Regions from separate parts of the Porphyromonas vaginalis genome, predicted to be linked through region 2. Evidence: riboswitches for the same ligand, from Rfam matches in the RefSeq annotation. Region 2 holds a riboswitch; the other holds the start of a gene.
The links. A riboswitch is a leader RNA that binds a small molecule or an ion and turns the genes downstream of it on or off. The one in region 2 is predicted to bind cobalamin.

Region 1: another riboswitch for cobalamin. It lies ahead of Q2J34_RS08420 (anaerobic ribonucleoside triphosphate reductase); the one in region 2 lies ahead of Q2J34_RS06050 (hypothetical protein).

Annotation. Positions count from the first base shown of each region.
Region 1 covers NZ_CATQJU010000001.1:2,160,002-2,167,346, forward strand. The annotation lists gene Q2J34_RS08410 (formate--tetrahydrofolate ligase) at 642-2,312, opposite strand; tRNA gene Q2J34_RS08415 (tRNA-Thr) at 2,406-2,478, opposite strand; cobalamin riboswitch at 3,032-3,258, shown strand; gene Q2J34_RS08420 (anaerobic ribonucleoside triphosphate reductase) at 3,313-5,712, shown strand; gene nrdG (anaerobic ribonucleoside-triphosphate reductase activating protein) at 5,728-6,201, shown strand; gene Q2J34_RS08430 (S41 family peptidase) at 6,170-7,345, opposite strand, start outside.
Region 2 covers NZ_CATQJU010000001.1:1,549,986-1,557,330, reverse strand. The annotation lists gene era (GTPase Era) at 1-284, shown strand, start outside; gene der (ribosome biogenesis GTPase Der) at 359-1,669, shown strand; gene Q2J34_RS06060 (IspD/TarI family cytidylyltransferase) at 1,697-2,446, shown strand; gene recG (ATP-dependent DNA helicase RecG) at 2,478-4,571, shown strand; cobalamin riboswitch at 5,100-5,311, shown strand; gene Q2J34_RS06050 (hypothetical protein) at 5,495-6,601, shown strand; gene Q2J34_RS06045 (DUF4465 domain-containing protein) at 6,627-7,345, shown strand, end outside.

The sequences.
Region 1 (7,345 bases), 610 kb from region 2:
CCGCAAAGGACGCACGCACTCCCGCGGAGCGTCTGTCTTCGAACCGGCCGTGACGTACGGACGCACGGTCGGACGTGTTACGATTTGTATGGACGCACGGTCTGTGCGTCCGTCCCCGTTAAAACCTTGACGCTGTAACCTTTGACACAACGGACGCATAGCCCGTGCGTCCCTGTCAATGGTTACGGAGTTATGCATTGTGCCAAAGTGTGGCGTCGTCTCGTAGGTGCGAGCGAATCTTTAGCGGGTTGCACGTGTCGACTTGGCTACCTATATATAATGTGGTAAATAGCCCGGAAGGGTCGTCCCATACTGATGGGACGAAAATATCTCACCCCGTGTGGAACGAAAAAATCCCAAGGGGGGGGATTTCAAAATCCCCTCGGAGGGACGAAAAGATCCCGGGATCTTGAAGTATCCACGTGGAAAATGAGAAGTGCCCACGTAGGGGCGAAATAAAACTTCGGAAGAATCAAATGAAACTTCGGAGGAGTTTTTTCTTCCCCACGTGGAGAATAAAAAATATCCACGTGAAATTTGAGATTTCTCACGTGGATATTGAATTAGAGATTGGACTTTAGAGGTTAGAGATGTGATACCTACTGTGGGGATCACGTCTCGTCGGTTTAGCCGACTTGCTTTTAGCTCAGCCCCTCGATGACGCCATCGACGATGTCCATGTGGACTGCTTGTGGCTCCTTGGGTAGTCCAGGCATACGCATGATGCTGCCCATGATGACGACGATCATCTCAGCACCGCTGTTGAGGACGATGTCCTCGACCTTCATGTCGAAGTCGCGTATGTCTCCATAACCCTTGGGATCTGCCGAGAAGGAGTACTGCGTCTTGGCGATGCAGATAGGGTAGCGCTCCATGTTGAGCTCGTGGATGCGAGCAAGCTTCTTCTCCGCCTTGCTACTATAGGTAACGTTGGCAGCGCCGTAGATGCGCTTAGCGATGTGCTCGACCTTTGTCTTGACAGGTTCACTGAGCTCGTAGACGTGATCGATAGGCTCTGAGGGATGCTCCTCGATGGTCTTGACGACTAGCTCAGCCAGCTCGGTAGCACCCTTGCCACCCTCGCTGTAAGCGTTGTTGATCGCAAAGCCGCAGCCTAGGACCTGCTCGCAGTGATTGCGTACGATCTCGATCTCCTCGTCGGTGTCGGTAGCGTAGCGGTTGAAGGCGACGACCACCGTCTGCCCGAAGTTGTGCAGGTTGTGCACGTGGCGGTCCAAGTTAGCTAGACCCTTACGGACGCCCTCTATGTCCTTCTCGTAGATCTGCTTTTCGTTGACATCGCCGTGCATCTTGAGACCCGCTAGGGTAGCTACGATGACCGTCAGCTTGGGCGTGATGCCCGCTACACGACACTTGATGTCGAGGAACTTCTCTGCACCGAGGTCTGCACCGAAGCCTGCCTCCGTGATCGTGTAGTCGCAGCAAGACATAGCCATCTTAGTCGCGATGATCGAGTTGCAGCCGTGAGCGATATTGGCAAAAGGTCCGCCATGGATGAAGGCGGGTGTCCCCTCGGTGGTCTGTACGAGGTTAGGCTTGATAGCATCCTTCAGGAGGATGGTGATAGCGCCTCCGATGCCTAGATCCTTAACGCGAAATGGCTCCTTAGCCTTGGTATAGCCGAGGAGGATATTGTCGATACGACGGCGCAGGTCGTCAAGGTCAGATGCCAAGCAGAGGATTGCCATAATCTCACTTGCAGGGGTGATATCGAAGCCAGTCTCCGTGGGGACGCCATTGCCTACACCGCCCAGACCGGTGATGCAGTTACGCAGTGAGCGATCGTTGACGTCGAGGACGCGCTTCCAGAGCACCTCGGAGAGTCCCTCGCAGCTATTTCTATTCTGATAGATATAGTTGTCTAGGAGTGCGGTGATCATGTTGTGTGCAGAGGTGATGGCGTGAAAGTCACCAGTGAAGTGAAGGTTGATGTTCTCCATGGGTAACACCTGTGCGTATCCACCACCTGCGGCACCACCCTTCATACCGAAGCAGGGACCGAGCGAGGGCTCACGAAGAGCCACGGCGGCACTCTTGCCGATCTTGTTGAGTCCTAGAGCGAGACCGATAGAGACGGTGGTCTTACCGACACCGGCCTTGGTCGGTGTGATAGCGGTCACGAGGATGAGGTTGCTCTGAGCTATCTTGTCAGGGTCCATGCGCTCATGCGAAACTTTGCCGATGTAGTGCCCGTAGGGCTCTAGTTCTTGATCTGTGATGCGGAGCTGGTGAGCGATCTCCTCAATGGGCTTGAGCTGGCACTCACGAGCTATCTGAATATCTGATTTCATTGTGGTACTATGTTAGTGTATAAAGAAAGAAAGGCACCCCCTACAGGGTCAGGTAGACCACTATAGACGACGCCCTAAGGAAGTGATATTAAGAGCCGAAAGCCGGACTCGAACCGGCGACCTACTCATTACGAATGAGTTGCTCTACCAACTGAGCTATTTCGGCGTCTCATTGACGATGCAAAAGTACAACAAACTTTTGATACTACAAAACTTTTGGTACTACAAAATTTTTGGTACTAACTCGATCCTGCAACGCTTACGGGTAGCGACATCTAGGATCGCACGGTTCGTGTCTAGTGGGAGGGCGTCCGTTGTGTCAAAGGTTACAGCGTCTGATGGCTGGATTTGTCGTGTTGATGTGGTTCGTGTAGGGGCGGACCTGCGTGTCCGCCCACAGAGCACACTGCGCTTCGACGAGGACGGGCGGACACATAGGTCCGCCCCTACAAATCGTAACATGTATCGTCGCTACTCGTATCGATGTTGACAACTTAGTCGACGAAGTGGAGTGAGAGAAGATTCTAATTAGAAAACTTCTCGGAGATAGTGTTTTTGCAAATAGCTAAACAACAGTATGTTGTGAATTTGTTTTGGACAACTTTTCAACAGTTGTTGATTTAGAAGTTGTTTTATTTGGTCATCTCGCTGGAATGTTGTAATATTGCATTCGCAATAAACGAGGATGTTTTACGCCGCCCGTCTTTCGTTCGTTTGCAATCTCATAATACTGATAGGGTGTACTAGTGCACATCGCCTAGTCACTGGGAAACTGGTGCAAGTCCAGTACAGAACCCGCTGCTGTAATTCTCGCTATAGAGGAGGATCATATATCCACTGTCTATATAATAAGATGGGAAGGAGATCACTCCAAGCAGGGCTACGCTACACACAGCCTAGTCCCGACGAGATAAGTCAGAAGACCGACCCGAGTAGACGGAGATAGCACGAGAGAAGGAAGATACGTGAAGGTCCTCACATTACTTTCGGGAATTGAAGTATGACAACAACTATCAAGCAAATCATCAAACGGGATGGGCTGCAAGAGCCGTTTACCCCGTCCAAGATTGAGAACGCCGTTCTCAAAGCCTACATCGCCACAGGTCAGACTGAGTGTCTCCAAGAGGCGAAAACTGTTACCATGGGTGTGCTAGCGCGCATCGAGCAGGAGGTCATTTCTGTCGAGGAGGTGCAGGACCTCGTCGAGAGCGAGCTCATGAAGGTGCAGCCCGAGGTGGCTAAGCGCTACATACTCTATCGTGAGTGGCGTAACACAGAGCGTCAGAAGAAGAGCGAGCTCAAGCGCAACCTCGACGGCATCGTGACTATCGACAGTAACGATGTCAACCTGAGCAACGCTAATATGAGTAGTCACACGCCTGCAGGGCAGATGATGACCTTCGCCTCGGAGGTTTCTAAGGACTACACCTACCGCTACCTGCTCCCCACGCAGTACGCTGAGGCGCATCGTCGCGGAGACATACATATCCACGACCTCGACTACTACCCCACGAAGACGACTACTTGCATCCAGTACGACCTGGCGGATCTGTACGAGCGAGGCTTCCATACGAAGAATGGTAGCATCCGCACGCCTCAGAGCATACAGAGCTATGCGACGCTGGCGACGATCGTCTTCCAGACGAACCAAAACGAGCAGCATGGCGGGCAGGCGATACCAGCCTTTGACTTCTTCATGGCACCTGGCGTCTACAAGACTTTTCTCAAGCATGTGGCCGACACGACACGCCTATTCCTCCACTGCCAGGGTGCTACGGATCTGCCCACCGTACGAGAGATACGAGAGCTGGCAGAGCAGCATCTGGATAGTATCGTACCGACCTCGACAGCGGTGACGAATCTGTGCCAAGCTCTAAGCCAAAGGGTCAATAAAGAGATACCTCGCAAAGAGGTGGTCTACTTGATCAACCAAGCGATAGAGCGCACACGTCGTGACACGCATCAAGCGATGGAGGGCTTCATACACAACCTCAACACGATGCACTCACGAGGAGGCAATCAGGTGGTCTTTAGCTCGATCAATTACGGTACCGACACCTCGGCCGAGGGACGTATGGTGATCGAGGAGCTGATGAAAGCAACGACTGAAGGTCTCGGCGTAGGTGGAGAAGTGCCAGTCTTCCCGATACAGATCTTTAAAGTCAAGGATGGGGTCAACTACTCCGAGGCGGACTTTGACCGTGCGATGAAAGACTTCGACAGTGCCGTGGCTGGAGAGATAGAGTTTGAGACGCCAAACTTTGACCTCTTCCTGAAAGCTTGCGAGACGACGGCAAAGGCGCTTTTCCCCAACTTTGTTTTCCTTGATACGCCCTTCAATCATAGTGATGAGTGGGATGCCAATGACCCGCTGCGCTACCGCCATGAGATTGCGACGATGGGATGCCGTACGCGTGTCTTCGAGAATATCAATGGTCCTCGCACCTCAATAGGTCGTGGCAATCTCTCCTTTACGACGATCAATCTGCCACGCCTAGCGATCGAGGCGATGCGCTATGCTAAGGAGCAGATGGGTACGAAGGAGGATATAGGCAAGATGCGTAGCATAGCGATCAATAAGCTCTATACATCGATACGTGAGATGGCTCAGCTCGTGGGCGAACAGCTACACACGCGCTACGAGTTTCAGGCGACAGCCTTGGCACGTCAGTTCCCCTTTATGATGGGCAATGATGTCTGGAAGGGTGGGGGAGCTCTGCGTCCCAACGATCCCGTGGGTCACGTGATAGACAGCGGCACGCTCGGCATCGGCTTCATCGGTGGGCACAACGCTATGTGCGCCATCTACGGTGAGGGACACGGCACCAACGAGGATGCTTGGCACACGCTCTACCACTGTGTCGAGATCATTGGTGAGGTAGCACAGGAGTTCAAGGAGCGCTATCACCTCAACTACTCCGTACTAGCCACTCCAGCGGAGGGTCTCTCAGGTCGCTTCACACGCCTCGACCGTAAGCGCTACGGGACCATCGAGGGGGTTAACGATAGAGCATACTATGTCAACTCCTTCCACATCGATGTCAAGGAGGAGATACGCATCGCGGATAAGATACGTCTGGAGGCGCCCTTCCATGCACTCACGCTAGGAGGACACATTACCTATATAGAGCTCGATGGCGAGGCTAAGAAGAATGTCAAGGCTATCGCCAAGATTGTCAAGCTGATGCAAGACAACCACATTGGCTACGGCTCTATCAATCACCCGATAGATACTTGTCGCGAGTGTCACTACAAGGGGGTCATCTATGCTAAGTGCCCGATATGTGGTGGCGAGGATATACTACGTATGCGTCGCATCACGGGCTACCTGACGGGCGATCTCGCCTCGTGGAACTCTGCCAAGCGTGCCGAGGAGGCTGATCGCGTCAAGCATCACTAGTCAGATTTCTCTCGGATGAACGTCCTCAAGGTCATACCCGAGACCATCCTCGACGGTGATGGGATACGCTGCTCGATCTACTTAGCGGGCTGCTCCCATCACTGCCTGGGGTGTCACAACCCTGAGAGTCACAATCCGCTCGTAGGGACGCCCCTGACGGAGGCATACCTGCAGCAGATCATCGACGACATCAACGGCAATCCCCTCCTCGACGGCATCACGCTGAGTGGAGGGGATCCGATGTTCTGCCCTGAGGAGCTGCTCACGTTGCTCCAGCGTCTCAAGCGAGACACGGGGCAAGAGATCTGGTGCTACACGGGCTACACGCTCGAGCAGATCGAGCAAGACCCCACACGCGCCCCACTACTAGACTATATAGATGTACTCGTTGACGGCCGCTTCGTGCAGAGTCTCTACGACCCCCAGCTCCCCTTCAGAGGTAGCTCCAATCAGCGCATTATAGCACTGCACAAAGAGTCTGCTCAATAGCTTTTGATAGATATGGGTCTACATTGGTCAGAATAGTATCTGTCTCAAAAAGAACTGGAACGTCGATCTTGACACCTCTCCCATTCATTGGAAAGTAGTTTGAGTCCAAGACCCCTAAGCCTGTCAAGAAAGTCATGACTCCTCCTGGGAATTCGTATAAATGTACGTTCCCATTCGCTCCAGATGAAGAAGTTCCTACAGTGATGGCTTTGGGGTTCTTTTGTAGCATCATGCAGAGATACTCTGAGAAGCTCTCGGTTTGGTTGTCTACGAGCAGAATAACATTACCCTTATAATAGTTTTCACTGCCTAGATGCTGAGGCCCAGCCACATACTTAAACTCTCCTGGCCGCTGACTGTCAGGGTAGACTATGTATGAGAAGTTTTCAGTTTGGGGGATAAAGCACTTAGATAATTCCCAAAAAGACGACGGATATGGATAGCATCTTAAGTCAAGAATAATGTATTGGGCATTGCAAACTTGACGATAAAACCTCTCCACATTGTCTTGCTTTGCTGATGCCAAATGCCAGTAAGCAACCGAGTCGTTAAGCCACTGAGGCTTCATTTTACCCTCTTCCTCTAGCTTCAGAGAGTTGAAGTAATCCATATGTTCGCTTTTTTCTTTGACTTCCAAGGTATCCTTGTTTCGTCGAATCTTCAAGACGAAGCTCTCTTTAGGAGTTGACAAAATTGCATTATTGAGAAACTTATCTCGAGTTGAAGCATTGCTCGCAGAGACAAAAAGAGCAAGACTATCACTTAGGTGTTTTATGGGGATGGAGTTTACCGATAGGACTTCATCCCCTATTTTTACATTGGTGGGATAGTTGGCTGATCTCTTACTGTACACAAACCATCTCCCCGATAGAGATCTCATCCTAAATCCAGCCCTGCGCTCTCCGAATAGAAGCGTATCCATTGCTGTCGAGTGAGACGCATGAGAGTCATTCAGTCTTGCTGTGATATAGCGGATTGCCTTGTGGTAATCAACTTCGTTCTCAACGTGCAAAAACATTGGGATAGCCTGTTGCAAGGACAAGTCCCAAGGCTGCTCGAACAACTGCCTGTTTGGATAGAAGTAATAGACAAAAGAGTAGAAGTCAAAGAGCCCGATAAGACGATTAAGAGGATTACGCCAATC
Region 2 (7,345 bases):
ACTATCACCAAGAGGTGCCATACGCCGTGGAGGTCGTCGTGGAGGAGTTTGTCGAGAGTCCCGACCGGATCGACATGCGTTGCGTAATCCTCGTGGAGCGTGAGTCGCAAAAAGGGATCATCATCGGGCACAAAGGCTCCGCTATCAAGCGTCTCGGCATCTCCGCACGAAAGGATCTAGAGCGATTCTTTGACAAGCATATCCACCTGACACTATTAGTCCGTGTGGATAAGGATTGGCGTCAGAGCGATCAAGCATTGACACAGTTCGGCTATGACATCTAGCCGCTGAGCTGCTTTTTTGACGCACCTATTTATATACTAAGCAGACTGACATAGTCTATAAGAGATATCAAGCTATGAGTAATCTAGTAGCCATCGTAGGACGCCCCAACGTGGGCAAGAGTACCCTCTTCAACCGTCTGACCCGCTCCCGCCAAGCAATCGTCACTGAGGAGGCGGGTACGACACGTGACCGACAGTACGGCCACGTCACTTGGTGCGAGCGTACCTTTTCGATTGTAGACACGGGCGGATGGGTCTTGCGCAGCGATGATGTCTTCGAGGAGGAGATCAATAAGCAGGTGCGCATAGCAGTCGAAGAGGCTGACCTGATCCTCTTTGTCGTGGACATACTCAACGGTGTGACCGATCTAGACGACGAGATAGCTCTGATGCTCCGACAGACCAACAAGCCGGTCATACTGGTGGCCAACAAGGCGGACAACTTCACCCAGCACAACGACGCGGCGGAGTTTTACTCCCTAGGCATTGGCGACCCCTACCCTATCTCTGCGATCAACGGCTCCTCGACGGGCGACCTCCTAGACCATATCTTAGAGCTGCTCCCTAAGGAAGGCAATCATGAGCCTCTCCTCGAGCTGCCTCGCTTTGCGATCGTGGGCAGACCGAATGCGGGTAAGTCTTCGCTCCTGAACGCACTCATCGGTGAGGAGCGCAACATCGTCACCGACCGCTCGGGCACGACGCGTGACAGCATCTTTGCGGAGTACGATAAGTTCAACCAGCACTTCTACCTCGTTGATACAGCGGGCATCCGCAAGAAGGGCAAGGTCAACGAAGACCTCGAGTACTACTCGGTGATCCGTGCCATCCGTGCTATCGAAAATGCCGATGTGTGCATCATGCTGATCGATGCTACGAGAGGTATAGAGGCTCAGGACGCCAACATATTTCGGGTGATCCAGCGCAACAACAAGGGGCTGGTCGTCTGCGTCAATAAGTGGGACCTCGTCGAGGACAAGAGCATGCCCGTACAGCGCACTATGGAGGAGGCGATCCGTGCACGGTTTGCCCCCTTTACCGACTTCCCCATCCTCTTTATCTCAGCGCTCAATAAGCAGCGCATCCTCAAGGTGATCGAGACGGCGCAGCATGTCTACGATATGCGCTCGACACGCATCCCGACGCACCAGCTCAACCAAGTGCTACTACCTCTGATTGAGAAGACTCCACCACCCTCTATCAAGGGTAAGTACATCAAGATCAAATTCGTACAGCAGCTCCCCACGGCGGTCCCGTCTTTTGCTTTTTATGCGAACCTGCCCCAATGGGTACGCGAGCCGTACAAGCGTTTTCTCGAAAATCAGATTCGTAAGAACTGGGACTTCTGCGGTACTCCCATCAACATCTTCCTCAGAGAGAAGTAACCCTCCTCTTCACCACCTACTATAAACATGGAGCAAGCAATAACTGCGTCAGATCATATTAAAAGATATCTCATCATTCCCTCCGGAGGGTCGGGCGTTCGTATGGGAGCTGACCTGCCCAAGCAATACATCAAGCTGGGAGGCAAAACAATCCTCCAGCACACCATAGAGGCTCTGGCTAAGCATGTGGACTACATCGTCCTCGGCATATCGTACGACTACCGTATCATCGTCGAGGATATGCTTCAGACGATGGGGCTTGCTGATCGTGTCTATCTAACGGTCGCTGGGAAGAGACGCTTTGACACTGTCCAGAGAGCTCTACGTGTCGTACCTGATGGAGCACTCGTCGGTATACATGATGCGGTACGACCCTTTGTCTCTAGCAAGGTGGTGGACAAATGCTACGAGGAGGCGCAGCGCGTGGGAGCAGCCGTGCCTGTCCTGGAGCTCACGGAGAGCTTGCGCTATCTACCCAATGAGGGCGAGCAGCAGCCTTCGCAAGCTGTAGATCGTAGCATCTACCGCTTAGTGCGTACGCCACAGGTCTTCTGGTCCGAGCGCATCAAGGAGGCTTACCAGCAGCCCTTTCAGGAGAGCTTTACCGACGACTGCTCCGTCTATGATCAGCTCTACAGCGACCTAGCACTGGTCCCAGACACCACGGAGAATATTAAGATTACCACCCCCGACCAGCTCTACTGGGGTGAGCACCTCCTGACCACATCTCGTCAGGAGCGTCTGCGCCTGACACAGCGACTACTCTCGAGTAGGTAAGCCATCTCCCCGCCTCTCTGCCCATACTGCTATGAGCTTCCTAACCACACCCCTAGCAGATCTGCCTGGACTGGGTCCCAAGCGGGCGCAGCTGATAGCCGAAGAGCTAGACCTACACACCTATCGGGATCTGCTCTACTACATCCCTTACCGCTATGCTGACCGGCGGGTCATCTATCCCATAGGTGCACTCACACCCTCTATGTCGGAGGTACAGGTCGAGGGCATCCTACAGCCCTTTAGCGCACCCTCGCTGGGACGCAAGAGCAACCTCTCGGCACGCCTTATGGACGACACGGGAGAGTTACTATTGGTTTGGTTCAAAGGGCACAACTACATACAGCGTGCGCTCACCCCAGGCTGCAAATATATCGTCTACGGCAAGCTACAGCTCTTCAACAATCAGCTGCAGATCACACATCCAGAGATCAAACCTGCAGACAAGCCAAGCCCATCCGTCGGCGGGTACCAACCGATCTACCGAACCACCGAGCGACTCAAGCGTGCCCGCATCGACTCCGCTTTCTTAGGACGCTACATAGACCAGCTTCTCCAGAGTCCTTACTTCTCCATCCCCGAGACGCTCTCTGAGCCTCTCATAGCGCACCGTCATCTAGCACCTCTCCAGACGGCTATCAGGTGGATCCATCACCCGCAGAGTGTCGAGCAGGCGCAGGTGGCTAAGTTCAGACTGAAGTACGACGAACTCTTTTACCTCAACCTCTACCTGCGTCGCCTAGCCGTCATGCAGCGTATGCGCTACGAGGGCTATCGCTTGGAGCAAGTGGGCAAGCTCTTCAACGGCCTGTACCACGCACTACCCTACGACCTCACAGGAGCGCAAAAGCGAGTCCTCCGTGAGATACGTCGGGACACCAACTCGGGGGCACAGATGAATCGTCTCATACAGGGAGACGTGGGCAGTGGCAAAACCCTCGTCGCACTCTTTGCTATGCTCCTAGCCGTAGACAATGGCTACCAAGCCTGCATGCTCGCCCCCACGGAGATCCTAGCGCAGCAGCACTACGAGACCATCTCCGAGTTCGTCGAGGGGCTGGATGTCTCCATAGCACTTCTCACGGGGAGCAGCAAGACGCGAGAGCGACGCGAGACCCTGTCCACCCTAGCCGATGGGAGCCTCTCCATCTTGATCGGCACGCACGCTATACTTGAGGAGCGGGTCGCCTTCCGCAAGCTCGGCATGGCCGTCATCGACGAGCAGCACCGCTTTGGCGTAGCCCAGCGCTCCAAGCTCTGGGGCAAGAATGTGCTGACCCTTCCCCACATCCTCGTCATGAGTGCCACCCCGATACCCCGCACCCTAGCGATGACTATGTATGGCGACCTCGATGTCTCGGTCATAGACGAGATGCCCCCTGGGCGCAAACCAATCACGACCGTCCAGATAGCAGAAAAGAAGAAAGAAACACTCTACAGCCTCATCAACGAAACGATTAATCGTGGACAGCAGATCTACGTCGTCTTCCCTATGATCGAAGGAACGGAGGAGTCTGACTTTGCCAATCTAGAGGTAGGCTACAAGGAGTACGTAGAGCGCTTTGGCGAAGAGCGAGTCGTCTACGTTCACGGACGACTCAGCGCCGAGGACAAGGCGGAGCAGATGGAGCGTTTTGCCTCGGGCGAAGTGCCGATACTCCTAGCCACGACGGTCATCGAGGTGGGCGTCAACGTGCCAAACGCTACGGTCATGGTGATCAACGATGCGCAGCGCTTCGGACTGGCACAGCTACATCAGCTGCGGGGGCGTGTGGGGCGTGGTGGCGACAAGAGCTACTGCCTCCTCGTCACGCCCGACGACCTGCAGGGTGATGCCAAGCAACGCATCGACACTATGGTTGCCACGCAGGATGGATTCAAGATTGCCGAGGAGGATATGCGCCTACGCGGCTTCGGACAGATGGAGGGGACACGACAGAGCGGCACTCTAGCGGGCATCAGCATAGCCGACCCAGTGGCCGACTACAACCTTCTCGCCCTCACACGGCTAGACGTCAACTACCTCCTCGACTACAGCCCGCTCCTCGACCAGCCCGACACAGAGCTCTACCGCATCAACCTCGAGCGCATCCACCCCAACGCCCACCACTGGGGACAAATCAGCTAATCCTCCTTTCCCTTCCCAAGCTCCTTTCTCACTCCCCTTTCTCACTCCCCTTCCAAAGTCCTTGGGATGTCAACCGTTGGCTCCCAGCCCCTAGTCAATGAGCCTCTGCAAAGGCAATCATTGCTGTACCACAACGGACGCCCTTTCACGAGAGACCATCCGTGCGACCCTACAGGAGTCGTCTTGCTCAGCATCTTCACAGCGGGTTACACGAGTCGAGTGAGCTACATATATAGTATGGCAGATAGTCCGGAAAGGTCGTCCCATACTGATGGGACAAATATCTTCCACCTGGCATGGGACGAAATGGTCCCCACGGAGGGGTGCAGGAACAGCTTAGACGTGTAACGATTTTGTAGAGAGGTATGGTCGGACGCAATGCGGTCTGCGTCTGACCGAGCATCCTTACAGCGGGTTACTAGCTTCTAATCTCTACCCCCCTAATCTCTAACTTCTAACGGCTCTTTGGCAAGGTGGTTGCTTTTCAGTACCTTTGCGGGTGATTATGGTTAGTGGATAGGCATACCGCTCACTACACCTATGCGAGGTGTAGCGTATGTCACGCCACTCTAAGAGGGAATCAGGTGCAAATCCTGAGCAAGCCCGTTGCTGTAAAGCTCTCTCCAAGCTAACGTGTCATCTACTCGATGAGACCACTGCCCCGCTAACGTCACTCAGGGGTGGGAAGGAGACACCTGAGCGAGCTAAGCCAGAAGACCTGCCACGATCATTATTTCTATCAGTCTGCAACGTGGACTTTGCAGTACGATACGCTTCTGGCGAGGGGCATTCATACGCCTTTGGCTCCAGATGACTAGGAAGGATGCTCCTAGTCTGTGGCTCGTTGAGCCGTTAAGTCGTTGAGTCGTAGAGTCTACCATGCGGTACTGAGACAGTAACTTGAATCCCCTAGACTCTATGATATGAGACATATCTACCCCGTTATACTGCACACCCTCACCAGCTTACTCCTCCTAGGTGTGGCGACCCTCTCTGCGCAGGAGAGTCGCATCACGGAGGTGATTGCTTACCACCCGGCTCCCGGGCAATTTATGGGTAGCGAGGCGATGGCGAGCCAAGATGTCACCACTTATGCTGATCTTCTTCGCAAAGCGCAGCTGCGCCTTGTCGAGGAGCACACCTTCCTCTCTCTCGGCGGGTGGGGCGGCTACATCATCGTACGCATCCAGCCCGCATTGGTCAATCAGCCCAACCAAGCAGACTTTGCGATACTGGGCAACGCTTTCATTGGCAATGCGGAGCCAGGGATCATCTATGTGAGCCAAGATGCCAATGGCAACGGACTAGCGGACGATCCGTGGTACCGAATCCGTGGTAGCGAAGACTATCGCAGCAATCTAGACTACACGATCACCTACTACAAGCCAAAAGATCCGTACAACGACCCCATCGCCTGGAGCGACTCGGAGGGAGAGTCGGGACTTATACCGCGTAATAAGTACCACATGTCCAATAGCTACTATCCGCTCTGGGAGGGTGATAAAGTGACCTTCACGGGTGTCCTCCTGCCAGACTGTATGAAGCTAGATCCTGCGAGTGGGCAGTGGCAATCTGAGCCTTACGCTTATGGCTATGCGGATAACCATCCCAACGACTCCTCGGGTAGCCACATTGATATAGACAGTGCGGTCAATGCTAAGGGAGAACTGGTACAGCTAGATCGTATCGACTTCCTCAAGGTGCAGACGGGTGTCCATCAGCAAAATGATGTGACGGGCGAAGTGTCGACAGAGTTTGCGGGCATCAAGCCCCTCGCCAAGGGCACCAGCATCACTTCCCCCACAGCGACGCCAGCCGTGCGCCTCTCCAGTAGCGACAACCAGCTACAGATCGAGAGCGAAGAGACTGGTACACTATACCTATATAATATAGATGGGCAACTCGTCCTGACGCATCCGCTCTCTGTGGGTCGCGCTACGGTCGCTCTGCCCGCTATGGGCGATTGCTACGTCGCACTCTTACGCCTAGAGGGCGGAGCTACGACATCTTATCGTATATGCAGACAATAACAAACTATATATTCACTCAATTACTATGCAAAGAACAGTAACGACAACGCTCCTACTACTCTGCTGGTTACTCCTGCCACCGATCGTGTGGGGACAAGAGGACAACACGCTCTTGATGCCCACGTCGACCTCGAGCAGTAACGAGCATAAGGTGGGAGACACCCCGCTGATCCTCTACGATAGTGGAGGAACCGATGGCAATGCTTTGGCAGGCAAGACGGGCAAGATCCTCTTCACGCCAGAGCAAGCTGGCAAATGTATCGAGATAGAGATACAGGAGCTTGCCTTAGCCAATCAAGACGAGCTTTACATCCTCGAGGGTGCAGCACCTTTCACTAGTTGGATGGCGCCTAACGAGAAGTTAATTATCAGGAAGTTTACCAAGGCAGATAGACCAACGCTGCCTCTCAAGCTTCGCTCCAGTGGCAAGTCCGGTCAGATCACGATCGGTAGCAAGACGAAAGCTAATCCAGGCGCCGGCTTTAAGATCATCGTACGCACGGTCGATCAGCCTGCGATCCAGGTTACCTCTGTCCTAGAGGACAAGAGCGCTAGCCACGACCCTTACATCGGTGAGCAGTCGCTCATCGTCTCTAACCTCAAGATTACAACCGAGGGACTAGCCAAGGCTCCCAAGCTGACGGCTCTGCACTATAAGCTCAGCGACACAAAGCCGAGCGACATCACGGCGATATACCTCTACGAGGCAAACAGCCGTAAGCCCAAACAGCTAGACGCTGACAA